Regions from separate parts of the Pantoea sp. SGAir0175 genome, predicted to be linked through region 2. Evidence: predicted binding sites of a transcription regulator. Region 2 holds the regulator's gene; the other holds the start of a gene.
The links. Region 2 encodes PurR, which represses purine synthesis genes. Its sites were predicted from a motif close to CANGCAAACGTTTGCNTG; they were not measured.
Positions count from the first base shown of each region.

Region 1: the regulator PurR is predicted to act here: its motif matches at 4,212-4,229, upstream of C1N56_RS07790 (NCS2 family permease).

Region 1 is NZ_CP028081.1:1,709,655-1,716,933, forward strand. Features, by position in the region: gene C1N56_RS07765 (ABC transporter substrate-binding protein) at 1-621, shown strand, start outside; gene C1N56_RS07770 (D-lyxose/D-mannose isomerase) at 679-1,362, shown strand; gene C1N56_RS07775 (ketose 1,6-bisphosphate aldolase) at 1,375-2,235, shown strand; gene C1N56_RS07780 (carbohydrate kinase family protein) at 2,237-3,289, shown strand; gene C1N56_RS07785 (response regulator) at 3,226-3,972, opposite strand; gene C1N56_RS07790 (NCS2 family permease) at 4,427-5,725, shown strand; gene C1N56_RS07795 (hypothetical protein) at 6,064-6,360, shown strand; gene C1N56_RS07800 (AMP nucleosidase) at 6,407-7,279, opposite strand, start outside.
Region 2 is NZ_CP028081.1:2,325,551-2,332,829, reverse strand. Features, by position in the region: gene punC (purine nucleoside transporter PunC) at 1-793, opposite strand, end outside; gene punR (DNA-binding transcriptional activator PunR) at 903-1,814, shown strand; gene purR (HTH-type transcriptional repressor PurR) at 1,811-2,836, opposite strand; gene C1N56_RS10760 (cytochrome bd-I oxidase subunit CydH) at 3,110-3,199, shown strand; gene C1N56_RS10755 (C40 family peptidase) at 3,256-4,047, opposite strand; gene C1N56_RS10750 (Grx4 family monothiol glutaredoxin) at 4,414-4,746, shown strand; gene rnt (ribonuclease T) at 4,799-5,467, opposite strand; gene gloA (lactoylglutathione lyase) at 5,576-5,983, opposite strand; gene C1N56_RS10735 (alkene reductase) at 6,085-7,182, opposite strand; gene C1N56_RS10730 (TetR/AcrR family transcriptional regulator) at 7,232-7,279, opposite strand, start outside.

The sequences.
Region 1 (7,279 bases), 620 kb from region 2:
CGTGATGCCGGCATCGTGGTAGTGGCGGTGGACGTGGCCGCGGACGGTGCCAATGCCACCATCACCTCTGACAACACCCAGGCCGGGGCCATGGCCTGTAAATACATCTCCGACCGCCTGAAAGCCAAAGGCAACGTGGTCATCATCAACGGACCACCGGTGTCAGCGGTGCAGAACCGCGTGGAAGGCTGCATGAATGAGCTGAAAACCCACCCGGATATCAAACTGCTCTCTTACAACCAGAACGCCAAAGGCAGTCGCGAAGGCGGACTGGAAGTGATGACCGGCCTGCTGTCGGCCAATCCGAAGATTGATGCCGTGTTCGCCATCAACGATCCTACCGCTATCGGTGCCGATCTGGCGGCGAAACAGGCGCAGCGTAGCGAATTCTTTATCGTCGGCGTCGATGGATCGCCAGACGGCGAAGAGGCGCTGAAGCGCAAAGGCTCGCTGTTTGTCGCGACGCCAGCCCAGGATCCGCAGGTGATGGCGGCCAAAGCAGTTGAGATTGGCTATGACATCCTGCAGGGCAAGCCAGCGCCGGATAAGCCGGTGCTGATTCCGGTAACGCTAATCGATCGTAACAATGTCAGCAGCTACAAAGGCTGGACGGTGAAATAAGCCACACGGGCGTCGCGGTGCACACTGCGCGCCGCGACGCCCGCCGGAGACGCAGCTATGCAACGTTCCGAAGTTAACGCTATTTTGCAACTGACCCGTGAATTCTTTCTGCGGCAGGATGTGCATCTGCCGCCGTGGGCCGATTACGGTCTCAGCCAGTGGCGCGCGCTGGACACCTCAGCCGCTGCCGAACTGCTGGCGCTGCACCTCGGCTGGGATGTCACCAGTTTTGGTGCCGATGATTTCAGCCAGACCGGCCTGACGCTGTTTACCCTGCGCAACGGTTCACGCGGCGGACAACCGTGGGGCAAACCGTATGCGGAGAAGATCATGCACGTGCGCGAAGGGCAGGTGACGCCGATGCATTATCATCCGCAAAAAATGGAAGACATTATCAACCGCGGCGGTGGCAACCTGATTGTCACGCTACACAATCGCGACGGCGATCGGCTGGCGGATTCGCCGGTACAGGTCACGCTGGATGGCATCTGCCAGACCCATGCCGCCGGTTCCCAGCTGCGGCTGTCACCCGGCGAGAGCGTCACGTTACTGCCCGGTGTCTGGCACAGCTTCTGGGGCGAAACCGGCTACGGCGATGTGCTGGTGGGCGAAGTCTCCATGCCCAATGACGATGAGCACGACAACGTCTTTCTTACCCCGCTGGCGCGCTTTAATCCGATTGATGAGGATGAAGCGCCGCGCTGGCTGCTGTGTAACGAATATCACCGCTGGCTGGCATAACAGGAGTGTTCCATGGCACTGATCTCTCTGGCGCAGGGCCTCGCCCATGCGCAGCAGCACGGTTACGCGCTCGGCGCGTTCAACGTTCTCGATACCCACTTTCTGCGCGCGCTGTTCCATGCGGCGGAGCAGCAGCGTTCGCCGTTTATCATCAACATTGCCGAGGTGCATTTTAAATACGTCAGCCTGGAACCGTTGATCGCCGCTATCCGTGCCGAAGCGGCGCTGCACGCCATCCCGGTGGTGCTCAACCTCGATCACGGCCTGCATTTTGATGCGGTGATGCAGGCGATTCGCCTCGGCTTCACCTCGGTAATGTTCGATGGTTCAACCCTGAGCTATGACGAGAACATTCGCCAGACGCGGGAAGTGGTGAAGATGTGCCACGCGCTGGGCATTTCGATCGAGGCTGAGCTGGGCGCCGTGGGCGGCGATGAGGGTGGCGCGCTGTTTGGCGAAGCGGACAGCAATAAATTCACCGACCCGGCGCTGGCGGCGGAATTTGTCCAGGCAACCGGCATCGACTGCCTCGCAGTGGCCATCGGCAACGCGCACGGCAAATACAAAGGCGAGCCAAAGCTTGATTTTGACCGTCTGGCGGCGATTCGCGCAGCGGCCGGCATTCCGCTGGTACTGCACGGCGGTTCCGGCATCAGCGACGCTGATTTCCGCCGCGCCATCAGCCTCGGCATCCACAAAATCAACTTCTACACCGGTATGTCGCAGGCGGCGCTCGGGGCGATTGAAACGCAAATCACCCAGCGCGACGCGCGCTACGACTCGTTCGCCGAACTGTTAATGGCGGTTGAACGCGACATCGCCAGCGTTGTGGCCCAGCAGATGCAGGTGTTTGGCAGCGCCGGGAGGGCCTGACATGGCAGCACGCAACGGCATTCTGGCGGCGGGTAATATGCTGGTGGATCACGTGCAGCGCATCAGCCACTGGCCAGAACAGGGCTGGCTGGCGGAGATTAGCCACAGCGAGAAATGCAGCGGCGGTGCAGCGCTGAATGTGCTGTTTACCCTGGCGCGCATGCAGGTCGGTCTGCCGCTGGCCGCCGTGGGGATGCTGGGCGAGGACAGCGACGGCGATTATCTGCTGCAGCTGCTGGATGAACATCATGTGGATCGTCAGCACGTGCAGCGCATCGGTGCGTCAGCCACGGCGATGACGCAGGTGATGACCGCGCCGGACGGTCAGCGCACCTTTTTTCATGCGCGCGGGGCCAATGCGCAGCTCGATGTGGCGCACTTCGCTCACCTTGCCACCGCGCACCGCATCTTCCACCTCGGCTATCTGTTGTTACTGGATAAGCTCGACCAGCCCGATGCGCAGTACGGTACCCGCAGTGCCCGGCTGCTGGCGGAGATGCAGCAGCGCGGCTATCTCACTTCGCTCGATCTGGTCTCACGCGCCGGCGAGTATCAGACGCTGGTGAAGCCGGCGCTACGCTGGCTCGATTATCTGGTGATTAACGAACTGGAAGCGCAGGCGCTCACCGGCATCGAGCTGCGCAGCAGTGGCACGCTGGCGTCACCGGCGGCGTTTGCTGCGGCGGCACGCTGGCTGCTGGCGCAGGGTGTGCGCCAGCGCGTGGTGATTCATGCCCCGGAAGGCGCCTGGGGCCAGCAGCCAGCGGGCGACGGTCTGTGGCAGCCCGCCTGGTGCTTAGCGGCAGAGGAGATTGTCGGCAGCGTCGGGGCGGGCGATGCCTTCTGCGCCGGCGTGCTGTACGCCAGCCATCAGAACTACAGCCTGCAGCAGACGTTAAAGCTGGCCCATACCTGCGCCAGCTTTAATCTGCATGCGGCCAACGCGCTGGACGGCATCCGGCCACTGAGCGAGATGCAGCGCTGGATGGATCAGGCGATTTGCGTCTCGCGCGCCGCGGCGGACGGGCGCATCACATCGGCGGAAAAAACATAGCCCAGTCCGCGAATGGTGCGGATCAGGATCGGCTGATGCGGATTAGCCTCGATTTTGCGTCTGAGGCGCATGATCAGCACATCAATGGTGCGATCGAACACGTCGAGGCTCTCGCTGTGGGTCAGCTCCAGCAGCTGGTCGCGCGTCAGGACCTTACGCGCGTGGCCGACCAGCGCGCGCAGCAGACTGTATTCGCCCTGAGTGAGCGGCACGCTTTCACGCTGCGGATTGAACAGCTGACAACGCACATCATCCAGCCGCCAGCCATTAAACTGCCAGCCGTCATCAATCACCGTTTCCGGCTGCGCCAGTCGCCCGCAGCGGCGCAGCGCCGCACGGGCCCGCGCCACCACCACGCGGGGATTAAAGGGTTTGGCGATATAGTCGTCGGCACCCATCTCCAGTCCAACCACCATATCGGCTTCCGATCCCATGCCGGTCAGCATGATCACCAGCAGTTCAGGGCGCTGACGCTGCATCTGCTGTAATACCAGCAGGCCGTTGGTATCGGGCAGCATCATATCCAGCATCACCAGGGAGATTTCCGGATGCTGCGCCAGCAGCGCCAGGGCGTCGCGCCCCTGATGACAGCTATAAACGGTAAACACATGTTCGCTCAGCACATCGTGCAGCAATTCGCAGATGGCACGATCATCATCAACGACCAGAATCGCGGGCTTCATTGCACTGCCTCTTTTGTTGCGAAAGGGTTAAACGCAGTGTAACCCGGCGTTTTTAAGCTGCTGAAACGCGCAGCAGAAACGTGAGCGCCATCGCCTGGCAGAGTGTGAAAGCGTGCGTTACCGCAATATTTCATCCCCTGCTGCGCACGGCGGGAAAACGTTTGCGCGCAGGTGGTGCAATGCACCATAATCGCGCCTCGTTCTGGTTCAGAATTTTCTTAGCCGCAACGGCACGCTGAAACGGAAACGATTGCGTCAGGGAGTGGCATAGCAATTGCTATGTGGACAGGGGATAGCACACGACGTTCTGCTGCCAGCGGTGGCAAAACGCCGGCATAAAAAAATAATTTTCCTCACTTTTTCCGCGTCAGCTTAGCCACCACGCGCGGAATAGCGGGAAAACGCCTTGGCAAGAGAGAGCAGGCCTGCGGGCCGTCTCCGCTGATGAGAGATGATGATGTTAGAAAAACTTTTTAAGTTAAAAGCTCACCACACCACGGTGCGCACCGAAATCATTGCCGGTATCACGACCTTTCTGGCAATGGCCTACATCCTGTTTGTGAACCCCAGCATCCTCGGGGCGACCGGTATGGATAAAGGCTCGGTATTTGTTGCCACCTGTCTGGCCGCGGCCATCGGTTCGATTCTGATGGGCCTGATCGCTAACTATCCGATCGCGCTGGCACCGGGCATGGGCCTGAACGCCTTTTTCACCTACACCGTGGTGCTGCATATGGGCTACACTTGGCAGATCGCGCTGGGTGCGGTGTTCCTCTCGGCGGTGATCTTCTTTGCACTGTCGATTTTTAAAATTCGCGAATGGATTATTGCCAGCATTCCGCTGCCGCTGCGTGCCGGGATTGCGGCAGGCATTGGCCTGTTCCTCGCACTGATTGCGCTGGAAGGGGCGGGCATCGTGGTGGATAACCCGGCTACGCTGGTCGGTCTGGGCGACCTCACCAAACCGGGTCCGCTGCTGGCGCTGCTTGGCTTCTTTATCATTGTGGTGCTGGAAGCGCGTCGCGTCACCGGAGCCGTACTGATCGGCATTCTGGTTGTTACTTTTATCTCGATGGGCATTGGCCTGACGCCGTTCGCGGGCGTGTTCTCTGCGCCGCCGTCGATTGCGCCGACCTTTATGCAGCTGGATATCGCCGGCGCGTTCAACGTAGGCCTGGTGAGCGTGATCTTTGCGTTCCTGTTTGTCGACGTGTTTGATAACACCGGCACGCTGCTGGGCGTGACGAAACGCGCCGGTCTGGCCGATGAGCAGGGCAACGTGCCGAAAATGGGCCGTGCGCTGATCGCCGATAGCGCCGCTGCGCTGTTCGGTTCACTGCTGGGTACCTCAACCACCACCAGCTATGTGGAGTCCGCTGCGGGCGTCAGCGCCGGCGGCCGTACCGGTCTGACGGCGATTGTGGTCGCTATTCTGTTCCTGCTCAGCCTGTTCTTCTCGCCACTGGCGGGTAGCGTGCCGGTCTACGCCACGGCGCCAGCGCTGCTGTTCGTCGCGGTGCTGATGGCTTCCGGTCTGGCAGAAATTGACTGGAAAGATGTCACCACGGCGGCACCGGTCACCGTGACCGCGCTGACCATGCCGCTGACTTACTCGATCGCCAACGGTATCGCCTTTGGTTTTATTACCTGGACGGTGGTGAAACTGCTGAGTGGCCGCACCAAAGAGGTCAATGCGGCGCTGGTGATTCTGTCGATTCTGTTTGTGATTAAACTCGGCTGGCTGAGTGCCTGATGCTGTGTAACGGAAGCCCGCCCGGGCTTCCGTGTAAGTTGTTACATGCGCGCAATGATTGTTTGCGTGATGTCTCGCAATTCCTGCCCGTCGCCACTTTTCTCTTTCAGGCCTGTTGTTTACTGTCTTTCCGTAAATTCTGCCATGCGCAAATTTTTTGCCTGCAGTGGCGGGATCGTTGAATGTTTAATTGCTGCCGCTCTGCTTAAATAGCGGTGGAGTGAGGCGATGACACAAGGTTGCTGAAGAAGGACAAGATAATGGATTATCCCGTTTGCACGCTGCCGCATCGGTTGCCGCCTCGCCTTCTGGCGTTAAGAAATCAGGGAGCACCGCTAATGGTACGATTAACCCAACACGTGGAACAGCTGGCGAACACCACTCAGCTGTTACAGCAGGATGTCGCGGTCCTGACCGCGCGTTTTGAAAATTTTGCCACCAGAGCGGACGTGGAACGCGTGCGTACCGAACAGGGGCTGATGTGCAATCAACTGATGAATGAGATCGGTCAGGTGGAGAAGCGTATCGATAAAAAGTTCGAACGGTTAAATGACAGACTGATCTGGACCCTCATGTTGCCGGCTATCCTCGCCGTACTGGCATGGTTAGTAAAAGTGGCGGTGCTGAAAATTTAAGGTTGTCAGCAGAAATCCGGCCCGTCCATGGGCCGGAACAGCGGGTTTAGCGGAAGGGCGGTTCGTTGAAGGTGCGTAGTTTCCTGGAGTGCAGTTTGTCACCCTCGGCGCGCAGCAGCTCAACGGCGCAGATGCCAATCTGCAGATGTTCCGAGATGGCGCCCTCATAGAAACGGTTGGCCTGGCCGGGCAGTTTGATTTCACCGTGCAGCGGTTTATCCGAGACGCACAGCAGGGTGCCGTACGGTACGCGGAAACGATAGCCCTGTGCAGCAATGGTGGCGCTCTCCATATCCACCGCCACCGCGCGGCTCAGGTTGAAGCGTAACGCAGATGCGGAGTAGCGCAGCTCCCAGTTGCGGTCGTCTGTAGTGACGACCGTACCGGTACGCAGGCGCTGCTTCACCTCTTCGCCGGGCATACCGCTGACTGCTTTGGTGGCGTCGTACAGGGCACGCTGCACCTCCGCAATGCTCGGGATCGGGATATCCGGTGGTAATACGCTGTCCAGCACGTGGTCGTCACGCAGATAGGCGTGCGCCAGCACGTAATCGCCGATGCTCTGGCTTTCACGCAGGCCACCGCAGTGACCAATCATCAGCCACGCATGTGGGCGCACCACCGCGAGGTGGTCGCAGATGGTTTTGGCGTTCGACGGACCGACGCCAATATTTACCAGCGTGATGCCGCGACGATTGGGCGAGGTTAAATGCCAGGCGGGCATCTGATGCTTCTTCCACGCCAGATCCGACATCATCGCCGTTGGGTCCTGCGTTTCCGCCGTGATCACCACATCGCCGGCGCAGGCGAGACTGTCGTAAGGCGTGCTGGGGTCCTGCACCTGCTCAATCGCCCAGCGCACGAACTCATCGACGTAGCGCGTGTAGTTAGTGAACAGTACAAACGGCTGGAAGTGTTC
Region 2 (7,279 bases):
AACGGTTCAGCAGTGCGCGACAGCCAAATCCGCCCAGCAGGAAGGCGATGGTCTGCGGAATATAGCTCAGGCCAATGTCCGCCGGGCTCAGACCCGCGGCGGCGAGGATAAACGGCGAGCCGGTCAGCCAGGCGAAGAAACTGGCGGAGCAGGCCGCATAAATTAGTACGTTACCGCTGTAAATACGCGTCGCCAGCAGCGTCAGCCAGCCCGGCTGTGGCGCGCTGTCGTGGCGCGCACGCGGCGCGCTGGCCAGTTTCAGCGTGCCGAACAGCAGCACCAGCGTCACCAGCGTGAGCGCGAGGAAGATGGCGCGCCAGTGAAAATGGGCCATCAGCCAGGCGCCCAGCAGCGGCGCCAGCGCCGGTGACAGCGCCACCAGCGGCATAATCGTGGCAAACACTTTGTTGGCTTTGGCCTGCGGATAGCGGTCAACCACCAGCGCCTGCCAGCTCACCGCTGCGGCGCACACGCCTACCGCCTGCACAAAGCGCAGCACCAGCATCAGCCAGACGTTAGTCACCCACAGCATGGCAAGACAGCTCAGCGCAAACAGGCTCAGGCCCGCCAGTAAAATCGGCTTACGGCCGAAGCGGTCCGACAGCACACCCCACAGCACCTGCGCACAGGCAAAGCCGCCCAGAAACAAGCTCAGGCTGGCGCTGATGGTGCCCGGTGCGGAAGCAAAGTCGCGCTGCATGGCGCCGAAGGCGGGTAAATACATATCGGTGGCCAGGAAGCCGAGCATGCTCAGCACGGCAAGGTAAGGCAGAAATCCTTTGGATGACAGCATGGTTTTTCTCATTCGGCAGGTTGAACGGCGGGGAGTGTAAAAGGGTGCAGCGGGCTTTGTGAAACGCTAATATTTGCAGGGTGCTGTTAAAATTTTTGATGGGAAAACTATGTGGTCGGAATATGCACTTGAGGTGGTGGACGCGGTAGCGCGCACCGGCAGTTTTAGCGCGGCGGCGCAGGAGCTGCACCGCGTGCCCTCTGCCATCAGCTATACCGTGCGCCAGCTGGAAGGCTGGCTGGCGGTACCGCTGTTTGAGCGGCAGCATCGCGAAGTGGTGCTGACGGCAGCAGGCGAGCATTTTGTGCGTGAAGGGCGTTCTGTTATCAAAAAAATGCTGGCCACGCGCCGTCAGTGTCAGCAGCTGGCTAACGGCTGGCGCGGTCAGCTCAGTATCGCGGTAGATTGCATCGTCAAACCGCAGCGCACCCGCCAGCTGGTAAAGGATTTTTACCGCCATTTCCCCGATATGGAGCTGATCATCAGCTACGAAGTATTTAACGGCGTGTGGGACGCGCTGGCTGATGGGCGTGTCGATGTGGCGATTGGTGCCACCCAGGCCATTCCGGTCGGCGGCCGCTTCGCCTTTCAGGATATGGGCGCGCTCAACTGGCGCTGTGTGGTAAGTCCGCAGCATGCGCTGGCCCGCAGCCCGCAGCTGGACGACGAAACCCTGCGCGCCTGGCCGTCGCTGGTGCTGGAAGATACATCGCGCGCGCTGCCGCGCCGCATGACGTGGACGCTGGATAACCAGCGGCGTCTGGTGGTGCCGGAGTGGGAAACCGGGCTGGATTGCCTGCAGGCTGGGTTGTGCGTGGGCATGGTGCCGGGGCACCTGGCGCGCCCGCTGCTGGACAGCGGCGCGCTGGTGGAGCTGGCGTTGCCGCAGCCGTTTCCGGACAGCCCGTGTTGCGTCAGCTGGTCTGAGCAGCGCGCGTCACCGGCGCTGGCGTGGTTGCTGGAATATCTGGGCGATGCGGAGACGCTGAACCACGAGTGGCTCAGCGAGAAGGCGGCTTAACGGCGGTAATCGCGGAACGGGCCATCGGCCACGGAGCGGCGCTCAATCAGCGTGGGCTGAACTTCAATGGTCTGCGGCTCTTCACGTTTGCTGGTGATGCGGTCCAGCAGCATCTCCAGTGCCTTTTCCCCCAGCTGCGCTTTCGGCTGGTGCACGGTTGTCAGCGCCGGAGTGAAGTAGCGCGCGTTGCGCACATTGTCATAGCCAATTACCGAAATATCCTGCGGCACGCGCAGTCCCATCTCGTCGGCCGCGCAAATCGCGCCCATCGCCATGATATCGCCGCCGCAGAACACCGCCGTCGGGCGCTGTTTCTGGTTCAGAATCTGCTGCATCGCCTGATAACCTGACTCCGGTTCGAAGTCACCCTGCACAATCCACTCGGGACGGACGCTGATGCCCGCTTCCTGCATCGCCTGCAGAAAACCCGCATGACGTCCGCCACCGGTGTTGCGTTCCATCTGGCCGGGGATGGCACCGATATCGCGATGGCCGCGCTCAATCAGGTATCGTCCGGCGAGGTAACCGCCGTGGAACGCATTGTCCTGCACGGTATCGGTAAAGTCCCCGCGCGATTCGCCCCAGTCCATGACCACCATCGGGATATTGCGGTTCTCTTCGAGCATCTGCAGCAGATCGTCGGGATATTCGGAGCACATGACCAGCAGGCCATCGACGCGCTTTTGCGCCATCATCGAAAGATAAGCGCGCTGTTTTTGCAGATCGTTATGCGCGTTGCCGAGAATCAGCGTGTAACCACGCTCAAAGCAGTGATTCTCCACGGCTTCAATAATTTCGGCGAAGTAGGGCGCTTCGCTGGAGGTCGCCAGCAGGCCCAGCGTCTTGGTGTGATTCACCTTCAGGCTGCGGGCCACCGCGCTCGGTGAATAGTGCAGCGCTTTAATCGCTTCCCATACGGCGTTACGCGTCTCTTCCGCGACAAAACGCGTTTTGTTGATGACATGCGAAACCGTGGTGGTTGAGACCCCGGCGCGTTTCGCCACATCTTTAATGGTTGCCATGAAAATGGTACTCCTGGGATTATCGCAACTTACTGATAAGTATATTGTTAAACGTTTGCGTCTGCTAATGGTTTTGCGCCCTGAATATCAGGGCTAATCTGCTTAATCGGGCAGGGAAACATCCTTCAGCAGGCTGTCAATGCAGCATGCGCTAAATCTGTTGCGCAACGAAAGGCGGCGATTCTAGCAAGCCGGGGCGGATAACACGAGATTTTTGCCCATCACTGTGCGAAAATTATTTAACCATGCAATCTGTGTGACTAAGGAGTTGTGATGAGTACCGATTTAAAACTGGCATTGACCACCACCGCCGCTGCTCTGCTGATGATTATTGCCTTTAGCTTTACCGCCATTCTGCATTAATAAAAAAGCCGGTGCTGCTGAACAGCCACCGGCTTTTTTGTTGCGCAACGCTGAGGTTAGCGCACGGTTTTCGGCGTCATCATACGGCGTGCGCCAACGTAATGCTTCTGCCAGTAATCCTCGCCCAGCGCGCTAATCTGAATGTCCTTACCGGTGCGCGGAGACTGAATGAATTTACCATTGCCCAGATAAACCCCGACATGGTCGGCGGTGCCGCGGTTGTTGATGCGGAAGAACACCAGATCGCCTTTCTCCAGCATCTCGCGCTTGATCGGCGCGGCGTCGCGCAGGTGATACATCTCATTGGCGGTGCGGGGAAATTTAAACTTCACCAGATCTTTGTAGGCGTACCACACTAAACCACTGCAGTCGAAACCGGTGTGCGGTGAGGTGCCTCCCCACTGATACGGTTTACCCAGCTGGCCCATCAGTTTCGTCATCGCGGTTTCACGTGCTTTTTGATAGCGCAGGCGGTGGGCTTTGCTCATTTTAATGCCGCTCAGCTGCTGCACTTCATCATCAACGGCAACGTCACGCGATTTTTTCGCCAGCCGCTGATGACCATATTTTTTCGCACTGAGCTTAAGTGAGGATTTGCGCTGGGTGGTGTGCTGAAGTACCGTTTCGCTTTTCTGCTGTTTTTTCAGCCTGAACTTCTGTACCGACGTCAGGCGTGACTTTTTGCTGGTGGTTTTCACCGGGCGTCGTTTGCGACGCTCATCTTCACGCGCGTTCTTTTTCTCCGCTTTCTGCAAACTGGCATTAACCGGCGCATGCGGAGAAGCCGCCGCCACATTAAAGAACAGTTGGGCAAAAGCCAGTATGAAAAGCGTAATCAGTAAACGCATAGTCCGGTTACAGGTTAAGCCGTCGGCAGGAAGCCAGACCGCGGTAAAGTTAGAAAAATCTGATCGACGATCAGCACCGGGGCAATTCTAATCCACTTTTTTTGCAAAAGGTAAGGTCTTTTTCCATTAATCTGTCACGGTACTGAAAGTGGGGCAAAAATGAGCGATTTCAGCTGTTTAACCCAGCGGAATTATTGCTAATTATTAATTGATTAATGCTTATTAATGATATGAAAATGTTATTCGTGGCGCGCGAACTTAACAAACATGGCGATATGCGCCGGCTAAGGCAAAATCCCGTTTTCAGTCGCGGGGCGAAGTCGCTACAATAAACAAACACGAAGTGAAGGATTAAGGAAGGCAAAAATGAGTACTGTTGAAAAAATTCAGCGCCAGATCGCAGAAAACCCGATCCTGCTGTACATGAAAGGTTCGCCGAAACTGCCAAGCTGCGGTTTCTCTGCGCAGGCGGTACAGGCGCTGTCTGCCTGTGGTGAGCGCTTTGCGTACGTAGACATTCTGCAAAATCCGGATATCCGCGCTGAGTTACCGAAATACGCCAACTGGCCAACTTTCCCGCAGCTGTGGGTGGATGGCGAGCTGGTCGGCGGCTGTGACATCATCGTTGAGATGTTCCAGCGCGGCGAACTGCAACCGCTGATCAAAGAGACCGCTGAGAAGCACAAAGAAGCAGAATAAGCAAAAGGCCGACAGCAGTGTCGGCTTTTTTTTGGCTGCGGTCTGACGGGCCTCAGGCCGAGGCATCGTCTTCGGCCGGCTCTTCACTCACCGCCAGCGGCCAGCCGCCGAGGCGTTTCCAGCGATTCACCAGTTCGCAAAATAGCGTGGCGGTCTGTTCGGTATCGTACAGTGCCGAGTGCGCCTGAGTGCTGTCAAAATCTATCCCCGCCGCTTTACAGGCCTTCGCCAGTACCGTTTGTCCCAGCACCAGCCCGCTCAGCGCGGCGGTGTCAAAGGTGGCGAACGGGTGGAACGGGTTACGCTTCATGCCGGTGCGCTCTGCCGCCGCCATCAGAAAATTATGATCAAAGGTGGCATTGTGCGCCACGATAATCGCCCGGTTACAGCCACTGTCTTTGGTACCTTTGCGCACCATTTTGAAAATGGCGTGCAGCGCCTCATATTCACTCACCGCGCCGCGCAGCGGATTGCTGGGGTCGATGCCGGTAAACGCCAGCGCTTCGGGATTGAGAATCGCCCCTTCGAACGGCTCCACGTGGAAATGCAGGGTTTCATCACGGTGCAGCCAGCCATCCTCATCCATTTTTAACGTGGTGGCGGCGATTTCCAGCAGCGCATCGGTTTGCGCATTAAAACCGGCGGTTTCAACGTCAATCACCACAGGATAAAAACCACGGAAGCGTTGATGGAGAGCGTTTAAGGCGTTTGATTCAGACATCAGGATCTCATTGCAGGAAATGGGGCAGCGCGCATTATGGCAAAAATCGGCGCAGGGTGCAGCAGGAGAGGGAAGTCAGCCCGCAAATTAGCAGGCTGACTAACGGCATTAGTTGCCGAGGCCGTGACCGGCGTGTTGGTTTTCGATCAGCTCGATTTTGTAGCCGTCCGGATCTTCCACGAAAGCGATGATGGTGCTGCCGCCTTTGACCGGGCCGGCTTCACGCGTGACGTTACCGCCCGCCTGACGGATGCGGTCGCAGGTCGCCGCGACATCATCCACGCCCAGCGCGATGTGGCCGTAGGCATTGCCGAGGTCATATTTATCCACGCCCCAGTTGTAGGTCAGCTCAATGACCGCACCTTCGCTCTCTTCGGTGTAACCCACGAAAGCCAGGGTGTATTTGTATTCGGTGTTTTCGCTCTGACGCAGCACGCGCATGCCCAGCACGCGGGTGTAAAAATCGATGGAGCGCTGCAGATCGCCAACGCGTAACATAGTGTGAAGTAAACGCATAACATCCTCTTTTCAAAAGTCATCAGGGAACCCGCTTAGTATAGCGAGGGAATGCCCTGAAGAAAGCACGCGGCCGCACATCCGCTGCGGCCGCGTTTGACTTACAGTGTCGGGTAGTCGGTGTAACCTTCCGCGCCGCCGCCGTAGAAGCTCTCCGGGCGCTGCGGGTTAAGCGGTGCATCCTGCTGCAGGCGCGCTACCAGGTCCGGGTTGGCGATGAAGTCACGGCCAAAGGCCACCGCGTCAATCAGGCCACGCGCAATCAGATCGTCCGCTTTTTCCACGGTGTAGGCACCGGCACCGATAATCACGCCCGGGAAGGCGGCACGCACTTTCTGGCGGAACTCATCGGTGTAAGGCTTACCGCCCGCCCAGTCTGGCTCAGACAGGTGCAGGTAGGCGAGGCCGCGCTTGCCCAGTTCGCTGATGTACCACAGTGCCGCTTCTTCTTCATCCGGACCGTTTTCCAGATTCTGGAAGGCGCCGATTGGCGAGATACGAATACCAATGCGATCGGCTGACCAGTTAGCAATTGCCGCATCGACCACTTCCAGCGCGAAACGGCCGCGCTTCTCAATCGAACCGCCGTATTCATCGGTACGCTGGTTAGAACCCGGTGCGAGGAACTGATGCATCAGATAGCCGTGCGCAGAGTGCAGTTCCAGCAGATCAAAGTCGGCGTCGCGCGCATTGGCTGCCGCCTGACCGAAGTCTTTAACGATCTGCTGAATTTCTGCCACGCTCAGTTCACGCGGCAGGGAGGTATCTTCGCGATACACGCTGCCGTCGGCGGCGCGCAGCGAGGTGCGGGTGCCAGCGGCGATCGCGGACGGTGCGACCGGCGCTTTGCCATCCGGCTGCACGCTATTATGCGAGATGCGGCCGGTGTGCCACAGCTGAACGGCGCTGTGACCGTGCGCGGCGTGAATGCCTTCGTTAATCATTTTCCACGCAGCAATCTGCTCCGCGGTGTGTAAACCCGGCGCACCGGCGTAGCCTTTCGCCTGGAACGAAACCTGGGTGGCTTCGGTAATGATCAGACCCGCGCTGGCGCGCTGCTGATAATACTCCGCCATCAGCGGGGTAGGAATATCGCCCGGTTCAATGCTGCGCAGACGCGTCAGCGGCGCCATAAATACACGGTTAGGTACGGTAATCGCGCCCACTTTCAGCGGGGTGAACAGCTGTTTACTCGCCATGATGACTCCTGTAATAGACCGGTCGTCTAGAAATTGCCGTTTTTAAAAATCAGCGGTGATTAAGCCACTGTTCGATGGTGTCGAGCGCCAGGCTAAT